DNA from 4 places in the Streptomyces sp. NPDC050439 genome. Region 1 is predicted to be linked to each of the others. Evidence: riboswitches for the same ligand, from Rfam matches in the RefSeq annotation. Region 1 holds a riboswitch; each other region holds the start of a gene.
What was found. A riboswitch is a leader RNA that binds a small molecule or an ion and turns the genes downstream of it on or off. The one in region 1 is predicted to bind cobalamin.

Region 1 (3,197 bases):
ACCTGGAAGCCCAAGGAAACCAGTCAATCCGTGACGACCACGAGCTGATCGTGAGCCACCAGGAGTGCTTCGAGTCCCTCCGCGAGATCGCGTACAGCGGAGACAAGGCGATCTCCCTGATCCAGCGGATCAGGGAAGGCATCGACAGCAGCTGATCTGCCGGGCACGAGGAGCCCGGGGAGCGAGGAGGGGCCATATGCCCGCGTTGCGAGAGTGGTGGCGGGGGATCCTCACGGCCATCGGGCAGGCACCGTGGCGCAACACCGGCACGGCTGGTGCGCAGGGTGCGGGTGCGGGTGCGGCTCCTGTCGGACCCTCGGCGGGCGCCCCCGCCCCCGGCCGGTCACCGGCCGACGACCCCACGTACAACCAGCTCGTCCGCGAGGCGATGACCAACCCGTTCGGTGCGCTGGTGATGAACATGCTGGATCACAACCGCACGGAGGACCACGCCCGGCTGTACCGAACCAAGATCCGCAACTGCACCGGCTGCATAGTCGTCCTGCTGCTCGCGCTCGCCGGAATGCTCATCCTTCTGAGCGCCCTGAACCTGACGGGTTTCTGGACGGTCTTCTCGGTGATCAGCGGCGTCATGGCCCCCGTGGTCGCACTGAGCCGTCAGCTGTCCAAACTGCTCTCGGAGACCGGGACGGCCACGCCGACGCTCGGCGACGACCGCCGGGCCGTGGTGCCCGCCCAACGTCCCGAGCCTACGGCCGACGACCGTTCCTGAGATCGGCGGACCCCCACCACAACCCTACGGACACCGCGGTCACCGCAGCCGCGAAACCCCAGGTGGCAAGTCGCGCGGCCGTACTCTCCACCAGCAGGGAAACCACCGCACCCACCAGGGCCGCCGCCGCGCCGAGCAGCACACACACCACCGCGGCCACAACCGCCGGAGTCCTACGCCTCTCCCCGTGCCCGCCGCGCGCCAACTGCCGTAACTCGGCGAGATGATGCTCAGTCATCCTGCTCCCCTTCCCTCTCCCCCCGCGCCGACGAGGGCGCTCAGGAACGCCTGCCAGCGCTCAACGGAGAAGACGACGCGTGACCCTGACGGGTTCTGCGAATCACGGACGACCACCGCCTTCCGCACGAAAGCGACTTCGACGCAGTGTCCAGAATCCCCGCTGTAGCTGCTCCTGCGCCAGAGGCACCCAGATGAACTTCCATCGGCCACGCCGACCTCCCCCTGCCAGAAAGCCGGCGTCCCTCGACGCAAGTCCGTGTCGTCATTCTTCGCCCACGCCGCTGCACGATAGTGCCGTGATCTTGCGGGGCCCAGCGGACCCCCGTGAACCACCACAGCACGTCACGACCCGGGCCCAACCACTCGCGGACCGCTCTCTGGATGTCGTGTCCCAGTCTAGGAAAGTTCAATTTCGGAGCCTAGGGAAAAACCGGTCCCATGTGGGCCTCCGCACACTCTCCCGTCCCAGGTCAACGGCAAGTTGACGGGCGTTCGTGGGCGTGGTGGACTGCCGGAGCCAATACGGCAGCAGGAGAGGAAGCCGGTGTGAATCCGGCGCGGTCCCGCCACTGTCATCGAGGAGCTGACTCCTCGGAAGCCAGGAACTCTCGCCGCCGATCACGTCGAACCAGGGCGCGGACACCCTGAGTGAGGACATATCGCCATGCGCGGCCGCCCGTTGCCGGACCAGTTCCCGAGCGTGAGCTCACTTCTCGGCACAGCGACCGGCTGAAGCCATGCGTGCCGATCGCGACTTCGCGTACGGCGCCGCCGCCGGCCTTCTCGGTGATCTGTTCCTCGGCGATCCTCGTCGCGGGCATCCGGTCGCCGCGTTCGGGCGGGCTGCCGGTGCCGTCGAGCGTGTCCTGTGGCGTGACCACCGCGGGTGGGGTGCCCTGCACGCCGTGGTGTGCGTCGGGGGCGCGGCAGGCGCCGCCGCTCTGTTCTCTTCTCTTGTACGTGACTCACGCGCCGCGTCCGTCGCGCTGACCGCCGCCACCACCTGGGCCGTGCTCGGCGGGACCTCGCTCGGGCGTGAGGCGCGGGCCGTGGGCGGGGCGCTCGCCGCCGGGGACATCGAGGTGGCCCGGGAGCGGCTGCCGCATCTGTGCGGACGTGATCCGCAGGCCCTGGACGCCGACGGCATCGCGCGGGCCGTGGTGGAGTCCGTCGCCGAGAACACGTCCGACGCCGTGGTGGGCGCCCTGGTGTGGGGGGCCCTGGGCGGCGTGCCGGGGCTCGTCGCCTTCCGCGCCGTCAACACGCTCGACGCCATGGTCGGGCACAAGTCCGCGAAGTACCGGCGCTACGGGTGGGCTTCCGCCCGGCTCGACGACGTACTGGGGTGGCCGGGCGCACGGCTCACCGCCGTGCTCGCGGCGGCCGCCGGGGACGCGCCGCAGGGCGCCGTGCGCGCCTGGCGCCAGGACGCCGCCAAGCATCCGAGCCCCAACGCCGGGCCCGTCGAGGCCGCCTTCGCGGGGGCGTTGGGCGTACGGCTCGGGGGGACGCTCTCGTACGCGGGGCGCGTGGAGCACCGGCCGGTCCTGAACGGCGGCGGGCGGGGCGTGCAAGTCGCCGACATCGAGCGGGCCGTGAAGCTGTCGCGGCGGGTCGGTCTCCTTGCTCTCGGGGTCGCCGCGGCCGTGAGCACCATACGGAAAGGCAGGGCCTCATGAGTGGTGGACTCCTCGTCGCGGGAACCACGTCCGACGCGGGCAAGAGTGTCGTCACCGCGGGGATCTGCCGGTGGCTGGCCCGCAAGGGCGTCTCCGTCGCGCCCTTCAAGGCGCAGAACATGTCCCTCAACTCCTTCGTCACCCGCGAGGGCGCCGAGATCGGGCGCGCTCAGGCCATGCAGGCGCAGGCCGCCCGGGTCGAGCCGACCGCGCTGATGAATCCGGTGCTGCTCAAGCCGGGCAGCGACCGCAGCAGCCAGGTCGTCCTGATGGGCAAGCCCGTGGGCGAGATGAGCGCGCGCGGCTACCACGGAGGGCGGCAGCAAGCGTTGTTGTCGACCGTCGTGGGATGCCTGGAGGAACTTCGGGGCAGCTATGACGCCGTGATCTGCGAAGGCGCGGGCAGTCCCGCCGAGATCAATCTGCGGCGTACGGACATCGTGAACATGGGGATCGCGCGGGCCGCCCGCTTCCCCGTGGTCGTGGTGGGAGACATCGACCGCGGGGGCGTGTTCGCCTCCTTCTTCGGGACGACGGCGTTGCTG
Region 2 (3,197 bases), on a different contig from region 1:
CCTCGCGGGAGCGAAGACCCTGGCCCACACGCTCGACGTCCCGCTGTACGGGGTGCACCACCTGGCCGGTCATGTCGCCGCCGACACGCTGGAGCACGGCCCGCTGCCCGACCCCTGCGTGGTGCTCATCGTCTCCGGCGGGCACACGTCCCTGCTGCTCGTCCGGGACCTGGTCCGCGATCAGATCGTGCACCTGGGGGACACCCTGGACGACGCGGCGGGCGAGTGCTTCGACAAGGTCGCCCGGGTCTTCGGCCTTCCGTATCCGGGCGGCCCCGCCATCGACCGTGCGGCCCGGGACGGCGACCCGCGCGCGGTGGCCTTCCCCCGCCCGCTCACCGGGCCGAAGGACGCCCCGTACGCGTTCTCCTTCTCCGGCCTCAAGACCGCCGCCGCCCGCTGGGCCGAAGGGCACGCGGGCCGGGGCCTGCCGGTGGCCGACGGCGCGGCCTCGCTCCAGGAGGCCGTCGCGGACGTCCTGACCCGCAAGGCGCTCGCCGCCTGCCGGGATCACGGGGTCACGACCCTCGTCGTGGTCGGCGGCGTCGCCGCGAACTCGCGGGTACGGGCGCTCGCGGAGGAGCGGTGCGCGGCAGCCGGCGTGCGCCTGCGCGTTCCGCCGATGACCCTGTGCACCGACAACGGCGCGATGATCGCCGCCGTCGGCGATCTGCTCGTACGCGCCGGGGCCGAGCCCGCGCCCCTGGACGTGTCGATCGACCCGTCCGCCCCACTGGAGTACGCGGCCCTGCAGCCGGGAGCGGTCCCGGCCAAGGCCGTCTGATGACGGCGGTCGTCCGCGTCCTGCGCGGCGAGCAACTGCTTGCGCACACCGACGCCTTGCGCACGGTCTATGCCGAAGCCTTCGGCCCGCCTCCTTGGCACGAGGACGAGGACAGGGTGGCGCAGTTCCTGGTCCGGCTCGGTGACGACGTGCGCCGTCCCGGCTTCACCGCGGCCATCGCCCTGCAGGGGACGGACCTCGCCGGATTCACCACCGGGTGGACCACTCCCGACCCCTTCCCCGCCGACCGCTGTTATCCGCAGGCGGCCGCCGGACTCGGGGCCGAGCGCGCCCACTCGTGGCTGTGCGGGGCGCGAGAGATAGACGAACTAGCCGTGCGTCCCGGGGCGCAGGGGGCCGGGATCGGGGCGGCCCTCCTTGAGGCGATGGCCGCGGGCGCTCCCGACGGCCGTGCCTGGCTGCTCACTTCGGTCCGGTCGGCGCAGGCCATGGCCTTCTACGGTCGCCAGGGCTGGACCCAGGCGACACACCCCTCGCCCGACGGCAAGGGTGTCGTCGTCTTCCTCGGGCCCCACCACCCCGCCAGGACCCTCGCGGTGTCCTGCGGCACAGGAGGGGCGACCGCGCGGGGAGCGGGGCGTACGCCGGGCGCGCACGGGCCGGTGCACATGGGCTGACCAGGGGCGTACGCCCTGGTCATGTGCGCTCGCGCGTGCCACAGGTCGAGCGGTCCCGCAAGTTGTCAGGTCACTGGATTCCGCACTAGGGTCACCACGCCTTGGTGCTCGGGAAATCGGTGTGATGCCGGTGCGGCCCTCGCCACTGTGATCGGGAAGTCCGGCTCCAGCCCTCGCGGCAGCCACTGGGCGCAACACGCGCCCGGGAAGGCGGAGTCCGGTCGGTACGACCCGTCAGCCAGGAGACCGGCCAAGGCACGTTGTCCATCCACGAGGTGCTGGAGAGGGTCTGCTTAGCCATGCACATAGCCGAGGGTTTTCTCCCGCCGGCGCACGCGATCGCCTGGGGCGTAGCGTCCGCGCCGTTTGTCGTCCACGGAGTCCGCTCCCTCACCCGTGAGGTCAAGGAACACCCGGAGAGCACCCTGCTCCTGGGCGCGTCCGGAGCATTCACCTTTGTCCTTTCCGCACTGAAGATCCCGTCCGTCACCGGCAGTTGCTCGCACCCGACGGGCACCGGGCTCGGCGCGATCCTCTTCCGGCCGCCGATCATGGCCGTGCTCGGCACCATCACGCTGCTGTTCCAGGCGCTGCTGCTCGCCCACGGCGGGCTCACCACCCTGGGCGCCAACGTGTTCTCCATGGCGATCGTCGGGCCATGGGCCGGATACGCCGTCTACCGGCTCCTGAAGCGGTACGACGTGCCGCTCATGGTGGCGGTGTTCTTCGGCGCGTTCGTCGCCGACCTGTCCACGTACTGCGTCACCAGCGTCCAGCTCGCCCTGGCGTTCCCGGACCCCGGCAGCGGATTCCTGGGTGCCCTCGGCAAGTTCGGCGGCATCTTCGCCGTCACGCAGATCCCCCTCGCGGTCAGCGAGGGACTGCTCACCGTCGTGGTGATGCGGCTGCTCGTGCAGTCGAGCAAGGGCGAGCTCACGCGGCTCGGCGTGCTGCTCCAGGGCAAGAAGCCGTCCGTGCAGGCGGACACCGGCAGCAAGACGACGGACGCCGACAGCAAGACGGACACCGACAGCAAGACGGAGACCGAGACGGGGGCCAGCGCCTGATGAGCCGGAACGCGAAGATCAACACCCTGCTCCTCCTCATCGTCGCCGCGCTGGCCGTGCTGCCGCTGGCCCTCGGACTCGGCGACGACGAGAAGGAGCCGTTCGCCGGGGCCGACGCCCAGGCCGAGACCGCGATCACCGAGATCGAGCCGGATTACGAGCCCTGGTTCTCGCCGCTGTACGAACCCCCGTCCGGGGAGATCGAGTCGGCGCTCTTCGCGCTGCAGGCGGCGCTCGGCGCGGGCGTCCTCGCCTACTACTTCGGTCTGCGCAAGGGGCGCCGTCAGGGCGCCGAGGCGGCGCGGGCCGAGGCGGCGCGCACCGATCCAGCCGTCGCGGAGCAGGCCGTCGACGAGGAGCACACCCGGGCCGGGACCGGGCAGGTCTGACCCGGCGTGCTGCCCATCGACGCGGCGGCGCACAGCAGTCGCTGGCGCCGCCGCCATCCCGTGGACAAAGCCGTGCTCGGGCTCGGCCTCACGATCCTTGCCGTCTCCCTGCCGCCCTGGCCGGGGGCCGTCCTGGTCCTGGTCGCCGCGCTCGCCGTGCTGCTCGGGCCCGCCGCCGTGCCGCCGCGCAAACTGTGGCGCGCCTACCGCGTGCCCCTGGGCTTCTGCGTCACCGGCGCCCTGACGCTGCTCGTCCAACTGGGCGGGTCCGAGGGCTTCGTCACGCTCGCCGACGGCGGCCCCGAGCGGGCGGGCGGAC
Region 3 (3,197 bases), on a different contig from region 1:
ACCGGCGGCCGTACGTAGCGGGTGCCGTACGACTGGACCCAGCCGTGCTGTGTGGCGAGGTAGCCGGTGAGCTGTTCGGCGAAGTACTGGACCATGTCGTTGCGTTCGGGTTCGCCGTGGACCAGGACGTCGATGCCCGCCTTTTCCTGGAAGGCGAGGACTTCGCGGATTTCCGTGCGGATGCGTTCCTCGTAGCCGTCGGTGTCGATGCGGCCTGCCCTCAAGTCGGCTCGTGCAGTGCGCAGTTCGGTGGTCTGCGGGAACGAGCCGATGGTGGTGGTGGGCAGTTGGGGCAGGCCGAGGCGGGAGCGCTGGGCCGCCGCGCGCTCCGGGTAGGCGTGGACGCGGCGGGCGTCGGCGTCCGTGACGGCGGCGACGCGGGAGCGCACCGCCGGGTCGTGGGTGAGGGCCGAACCCGAGCGTGACGCCAGGTCGGCCCGGTTGGCGGCCAGTTCGGCCGTGATGGTGTCCGTTCCCTGGGCCAGGGCGCGCGCCAGCGTGGCGATCTCGGTGGTCTTCTGGTGGGCGAAGGCCAGCCAGCGGGCCACCTGCTGGTCGATGTCCCGTTCGGCACCGGCGTCCAGCGGGACGTGCAGCAGGGAGCAGGACGCGGAGACGTCGACCCGGTCGGCGAGGCCCAGGAGCGTGCCCAGGGTGGAGAGGGACTTCTCCAGGTCGTTGATCCAGATGTTGCGGCCGTTGACGACACCCGCCACAAGGCGCTTGCCCGGAAGCCCGCCGACGGCGGCGAGGTCCTGCAACTGGCCGGTGGCGGCCTCCGTGAAGTCCAGGGCGAGCCCCTCGACCGGTGCCTTGGCCAGCACGGGCAGGGCATCGCCGAGCCTGCCGAAGTAGGAGGCGACGAGGAGCTGCGGGCGATCGGTGAGGGCGCCCAGGTCACGGTAGGCGCGGGCGGCGGCGTTGAGCTCGGCCGGGGTGCGGTCCTGGACCAGGGCCGGCTCGTCGAGCTGCACCCACTCGGCGCCCGCGGCGCGCAGGTCGGCGAGTACTTCCGCGTAGACGGGCAGCAGTCGGTCGAGGAGCGTGAGCGGCTCGAAGTCGGCGGCCACGCCGGGCGCGGGCTTGGCGAGCAGCAGATAGGTCACCGGGCCGACGAGGACCGGGCGCGCGGCGAGGCCGAGCGCGACGGCCTCCTTGAGCTCGGCCACCTGCTTGGCGGAGTCGGCGGTGAAGACGGTGTCGGGGCCCAACTCCGGGACCAGGTAGTGGTAGTTGGTGTCGAACCACTTGGTCATCTCAAGCGGCGCCACGTCCTGGGTGCCGCGGGCCATCGCGAAGTAGCCGTCGAGGGGGTCGGTGTCGACGGCCTCGCGGTGCCGGCGCGGGACGGCGCCGACCATGACGCTGGTGTCCAGGACATGGTCGTAGTACGAGAAGTCGCCGGTCGGCACTTCGTGGATGCCGGCGTCGGCCAGGTGCTGCCAGGTGGACCGGCGCAGCCTCGCCGCGGTCTCCCGCAGGGCGTCGGCGCCGACGCGGCCCTTCCAATAGCCCTCGACGGCCTTCTTCAGTTCACGGTCGGGGCCCTGGCGGGGGTAGCCGTACACGGTGGCCCGTGCTGCCGCGGCTGCGGACTTCGCTGTCACGGAAATCTCCTTCGCGAGATGACTCCTGAGAATCCCGGTGACGGGACACGGACGCGAAGGGATGACGGACCGGGCGGACGGACACGCGCTGATCGCGCGGTACTCCACCTGATCTGTACGCCGACCCGCCCACGAGGTCACCGGGATGTCCGCACATGAGGGATCACATGCGGGCAACGGGCAGGTCTTCGGACTCGCGGGCACATCTGCCGAGGCAGACACCTACTGGCCGTCGCTTCCCGGACCCGTGCTCGGACCCAGTGCGTATGACGGCGGTCGTTCCCGCTCACCGCTGCGGGGCAGTCCCGGATTCCCACCGGGTTCCCTCTTACGACGCCTCTGCCTGGCGGACAGGGCGAACCAGCTGCACGGATCAGGCTAGAGGGTGGTCGGCCTCTTGGGCAGTACTGATCACATTCCGGACCGTGAGGTGAGACACGGCCCCGACCGGCGCGGGTCCACGTGAAGGGGTGCGGAACAGATCACCACTCTGTTCCGCACCCCGCTCACAGCAGCCGCAGGCCCTCGGCCCCGCGGCGGACCCGGGCCCCTCAGCCCCGGTCGTAGAGGTGGAACCCGCGCCCGCTCTTGCGGCCGAGCAGCCCCGCTTCGACCATGCGCAGGAGCAGCGGCGGCGGGGCGTACAGGGGTTCCTTGAACTCTTCGTAGAGAGATGCCGCGATGGAGGCGACCGTGTCCAGGCCGATCAGGTCGGCCAGCTTCAGCGGCCCCATCGGGTGCGCGCAGCCGAGCTCCATGCCCGCGTCCACGTCGGCGGCCGTCGCGAAGCCCGACTCCGTCATCCGGATCGCGGAGAGGAGATAGGGCACGAGCAGCGCGTTGACGACGAAGCCCGCCCTGTCCTTGGACCGCACGACCGTCTTGCCCAGCGTGTGCGTGGCGAAGTCCTCGACGGCGGCGACGGTCTCCGCGGCCGTGTGCAGCGAGGAGACGACCTCGACCAGGGGCAGCACGGGGGCGGGGTTGAAGAAGTGCAGGCCCAGGACGCGGTCGGCGCGCCGGGTCGCCATGCCCAGACGCATGACGGGGATGGAGGAGGTGTTGGTGGCGAGGATCGCCCCGGGGTCCTCGACGACCTTGTCCAGGGCGGCGAAGATCTCTGTCTTCGCCGCGGTGTCCTCGACGACCGCCTCGACGACGAGCTGGCGGTCGGCCAAGTCGTCGAGACCGCCGGTGAAGACCATGCGGGCCAGCGCGTCCTCGGCGCCGATGCGGTCCAACTTGCCGCGCTGTACGGCACGTTCGAGCGAGACGGCGATGCGTTCGCGGGCGGCGCGGGCGGCGAGCGCGTCGGCCTCGCAGACCACGGTGTCCAGACCGGCACGGGCGCACACCTCGGCGATCCCGGCACCCATCTGACCGCCGCCCACCACGCCGACCCGGCGGATGGCCGCGGTCATGACTGCCGCTCCGGGCGGCCGACGATCGGGCGGTCGACGAACGGGCGGCGCACGAGATGGCGGGTGTAGGCGTCCGTGGTGAAGAACGCGGGCAACTCCCGCTCCAGGGCGGTGCGTTCGAAGATCCCGCGGATCTCGTCGACGGGCGCCCACGGGTACTCCGCGCCCA
Region 4 (3,197 bases), 480 kb from region 1:
GAGCACCGCCGCGCACAGCGAGACGTCCGTCCAGCCCACCCCGCTCAGCGAGCCGAGCAGCCAGAACAGGACACTCCGCGTCGTCTCCGCGTCGCCCGAGGTCAGGATCACGAACGAGGTGATCGAGGAGAAGAGCTGCATGGCCGCGACCCCGGAGAGCACCACCCTGTCGGCGCTTCCGCCCAGGCTGTGGCTGAGCAGCAGCACCAGCGCGAAGGAGACGACTGCCCCGACGAAGGCCCCCGCCGACACCGACACCACTCCCCCGCCGACCCCCAGGACGACGATCGCGACCGCGCCCGTGGACGCCCCCGAGGAGACGCCGAGCACGAAGGGATCGGCGAGCGGGTTGCGCAGCAGGGACTGGAGGACGGTTCCGCAGACCGCGAGGCCCGCGCCGCAGACCGCCGCGAGGAGCGTGCGCGGCATGCGCAGATTCCAGACGATGCCGTCCCGGATGGGCGTCAGCGTCGCCTCGCCCCAGCCGAGGTGCGCGGCGACCGCCGACCACACGTCGGGTACGGAGATGTCCGCGGGGCCGATGGTGACGGCCACCGCCACGGAGAGGGCGAGGGCGGCGACGCCCGCCGTCCAGAGCAGGACGGAACGTATGCCGCCCGCGGCGGCCGCCTTCACTTGTCGAGGCCGAACTCGCGCAAGGCGCCGGCGACTTGTTCGATGCCGTCCACCGTGCGGATGGTGGGGTTCATGGCCTGGCCGCTCAGCAGCACGTACCGCTTCTTCTTCACGGCGGTCAGGTTCTTGGTGACGGGGTTGGACTCCAGGAACTCGATCTTCTTCTTCGCGCTCTCGGCCGTCTGCGACTTGCGGGTGAGGTCGCCGATGACCAGGACGTCCGGGTCGCGGTCGGCCACCGTCTCCCAGTTGATCTGGGGCCACTCGTCGCGGGTGTCGTCGAAGACGTTCCGCACGCCGAGTTCGCGGGTGATGATGCCCGGCGCCCCGCAGCAGCCCGCCATGTAGGGCGCGTCGGAGTTGGCGAACCAGTAGAGGAGCGACGTGTCGGACGCCTTGCTGTCCTTGATCGTCTTCGTGGCTTTCGCCACCCGGCCCTTGAGGTCCGCGATCAGGCGTTCGCCGCGCTTCTCGACCCCGAACGCCTTGGCCAGGTCACGCACTTCGCCGTAGACGGTGTCCATGGTCAGCGTCTTGACGCGGCTGCCGTCTCCGTCGCCGCTGTTGTCCTTGCCCGCGCAGTCGGAGGGCGAGACGTAGGCGGGTACGCCGAGTTCGGCGAACTTGGCGCGGTCGGCGACGCCGCCCTTGCTGACCGTCGCCACGAAGGAGGCGGTGACGAAGTCCGGCTCCTTGGCGAGGACCTTCTCGAAGGAGGGGTAGCTGTCGGCGAGCCGGTCGACCTTGGCGTTGTCCTTCTCCAGGCCCTTGAGCACCGGGTCCGTCCACGTTCCGGTGCCGGCCATGCGGTCCGCGAGGCCGAGGGAGAGCAGGATCTCCGTGGAACCCTGGTCGAGGGAGACCGCTCGCTGCGGCGGCGCCTTGATCTCCGCCTTCTTGCCGCAGGAGGTGAGGGTCAGCGGGTAGCCGGCGGCCTTGTCGTCCGTGGTGGAGGTGGTCGCGGAGCCGCCTCCGCACGAGGTCAGGGTGACGGCCAAGGCCGTGGCGAGAAGAACAGACGTACGTACACGACGGGCAATGGAGGACACGAGATCCCTTGAGTCTCACGGCTCATACGCGGAGCCTGGCCTGCTTCGTCACCTCCGCCGCCCGGTGTGCGGACGAAGGTGCCAGCAGGTCTTCGGACTCGGGGATCGGCCGGGCGGGGCGCCTTCCCAGGCGTCCATGGACGCCCAGTGGCCGTGGCCCCGCCCGTTCCCCCTCACCGCTGCGCGTCAGTTCCGGATTCGCACCGGATTCCCTGGCCCTGGTGTGGGTTGACTGGCGTGCGCAAGCTATCACGCGAGGTCAGGACGGCTGCTGGGGCCTCGGTGCGCCGCGGTAGGTGCCGAAGGACCATTTGTTGCCCTCGGGGTCGGCGATCGCGAACTCCCGGCTTCCGTACGGCTGGTCCTCGATCTCGCGGATGATCTCGACGCCCGCGGTGCCGAGCCGCTGGTAGAGGTCGTCCACGCGGTCGGTGACGACGTACGCGCCGAAGGTGCCGGGCTTCAGGCACCAGGCCTGGGACTTCTCGTCGTACGAGCCGAGCATGATCGCGCCGCCTTCGGGCCAGTCGAGCTCGGCGTGGGCCACGCGGCCGCCGTCCTCGTAGACGGCGGTGCGCAGGAAGCCGACCGTGCCGACCAGGAAGTCGATCAGTGCGGGGGCGTCGTGCGCCTGGAGTGTCGGCCAGACGGCGGGGGCGCGCCCTTCAGGACTTGGGGCTGAGGCGGACTGGGGCTGCTGGTTCTGCTTCTCGGTCGTGTTCATGAGTCCTACTCTTCGCCCCCGCCATGGCTCCCGGCTTGGATATTCCGGCACTCTTCGGCCAGCCAGGCGCTGGGGCTGGCGCCGGTGTACTGCCGGAAGTCCCGCACCAGGTGGGAGTGGTCGTAGTACCCGCAGTCCGCGGCGACGCGGGCCAGGTCGGGGGCCGCGCCCGCCGCGACGGGGCGTACGACGGCGTTCCGTGCGCGCTGGAAGCGCATCAGGCGCCCGGCCTGCTTGGGGCTCAGGCCCGTCTCGGCGCGGAAGAGGGTGGTGAGGCGGCGTTCGCTGAGCGCGACGTGCCGGGAGAGCCCGCGCAGGGTGCCCACGCCCTGGTGCCGGGCCAGCCAGGCCCATGCCTCGCCGACCTCGGGCCGTACGGAGCCGGCGGAGGTGGCGGCGGCCGCACGCTGCCTCAGGTAGGCGGAGAGGGAGGCGAACCGCTCCTCCCAGCCGTCCTGCTCGCACAGCAGCTCCCGCAGCTCGGCGGCGCGGCGCCCCATCACCTCCGCGCCGGGCGTCACCAGCTCACCGGCGAGTTCCGCCGCCGGTACGCCGAACAGGGCGCGGGCGGCCAGCGGGTGCACGGCGAGCTGGATGCCCGCCTCGTGCTCGGGCCGTACGACGTACGCCGGGGACTGGTGGAGGCCGCCGAGGACGATGTCGGTGCCGATGGCGCCGCGGGTTCCGGCCTGCTCGGGGGTGGCGCCGGTGACGACGGGGCCGTCCAGCGAGAAGATCAGCGTCAGGTACGGGGACGGCAGGCCGCGGTGCAGACCCGGCCGCTCGCC

Region 2: another riboswitch for cobalamin. It lies ahead of AB0I66_RS09575 (energy-coupling factor ABC transporter permease); the one in region 1 lies ahead of AB0I66_RS13390 (cobalamin biosynthesis protein).
Region 3: another riboswitch for cobalamin. It lies ahead of metE (5-methyltetrahydropteroyltriglutamate--homocysteine S-methyltransferase); the one in region 1 lies ahead of AB0I66_RS13390 (cobalamin biosynthesis protein).
Region 4: another riboswitch for cobalamin. It lies ahead of AB0I66_RS15500 (ABC transporter substrate-binding protein); the one in region 1 lies ahead of AB0I66_RS13390 (cobalamin biosynthesis protein).

Annotation. Positions count from the first base shown of each region.
Region 1 is NZ_JBFAJT010000003.1:62,905-66,101, forward strand. Features, by position in the region: gene AB0I66_RS13375 (helix-turn-helix transcriptional regulator) at 1-155, shown strand, start outside; gene AB0I66_RS13380 (hypothetical protein) at 197-733, shown strand; gene AB0I66_RS13385 (DUF397 domain-containing protein) at 968-1,309, opposite strand; cobalamin riboswitch at 1,461-1,604, shown strand; gene AB0I66_RS13390 (cobalamin biosynthesis protein) at 1,711-2,652, shown strand; gene AB0I66_RS13395 (cobyric acid synthase) at 2,649-3,197, shown strand, end outside.
Region 2 is NZ_JBFAJT010000002.1:530,839-534,035, reverse strand. Features, by position in the region: gene tsaD (tRNA (adenosine(37)-N6)-threonylcarbamoyltransferase complex transferase subunit TsaD) at 1-784, shown strand, start outside; gene AB0I66_RS09580 (GNAT family N-acetyltransferase) at 784-1,422, shown strand; cobalamin riboswitch at 1,508-1,692, shown strand; gene AB0I66_RS09575 (energy-coupling factor ABC transporter permease) at 1,722-2,489, shown strand; gene AB0I66_RS09570 (energy-coupling factor ABC transporter substrate-binding protein) at 2,489-2,878, shown strand; gene cbiQ (cobalt ECF transporter T component CbiQ) at 2,885-3,197, shown strand, end outside.
Region 3 is NZ_JBFAJT010000002.1:538,855-542,051, reverse strand. Features, by position in the region: gene metE (5-methyltetrahydropteroyltriglutamate--homocysteine S-methyltransferase) at 1-1,607, opposite strand, end outside; cobalamin riboswitch at 1,769-1,987, opposite strand; gene AB0I66_RS09605 (3-hydroxybutyryl-CoA dehydrogenase) at 2,159-3,028, opposite strand; gene aceB (malate synthase A) at 3,025-3,197, opposite strand, start outside.
Region 4 is NZ_JBFAJT010000003.1:547,445-550,641, forward strand. Features, by position in the region: gene AB0I66_RS15495 (iron chelate uptake ABC transporter family permease subunit) at 1-636, opposite strand, end outside; gene AB0I66_RS15500 (ABC transporter substrate-binding protein) at 633-1,685, opposite strand; cobalamin riboswitch at 1,751-1,937, opposite strand; gene AB0I66_RS15505 (VOC family protein) at 1,945-2,409, opposite strand; gene AB0I66_RS15510 (helix-turn-helix domain-containing protein) at 2,415-3,197, opposite strand, start outside.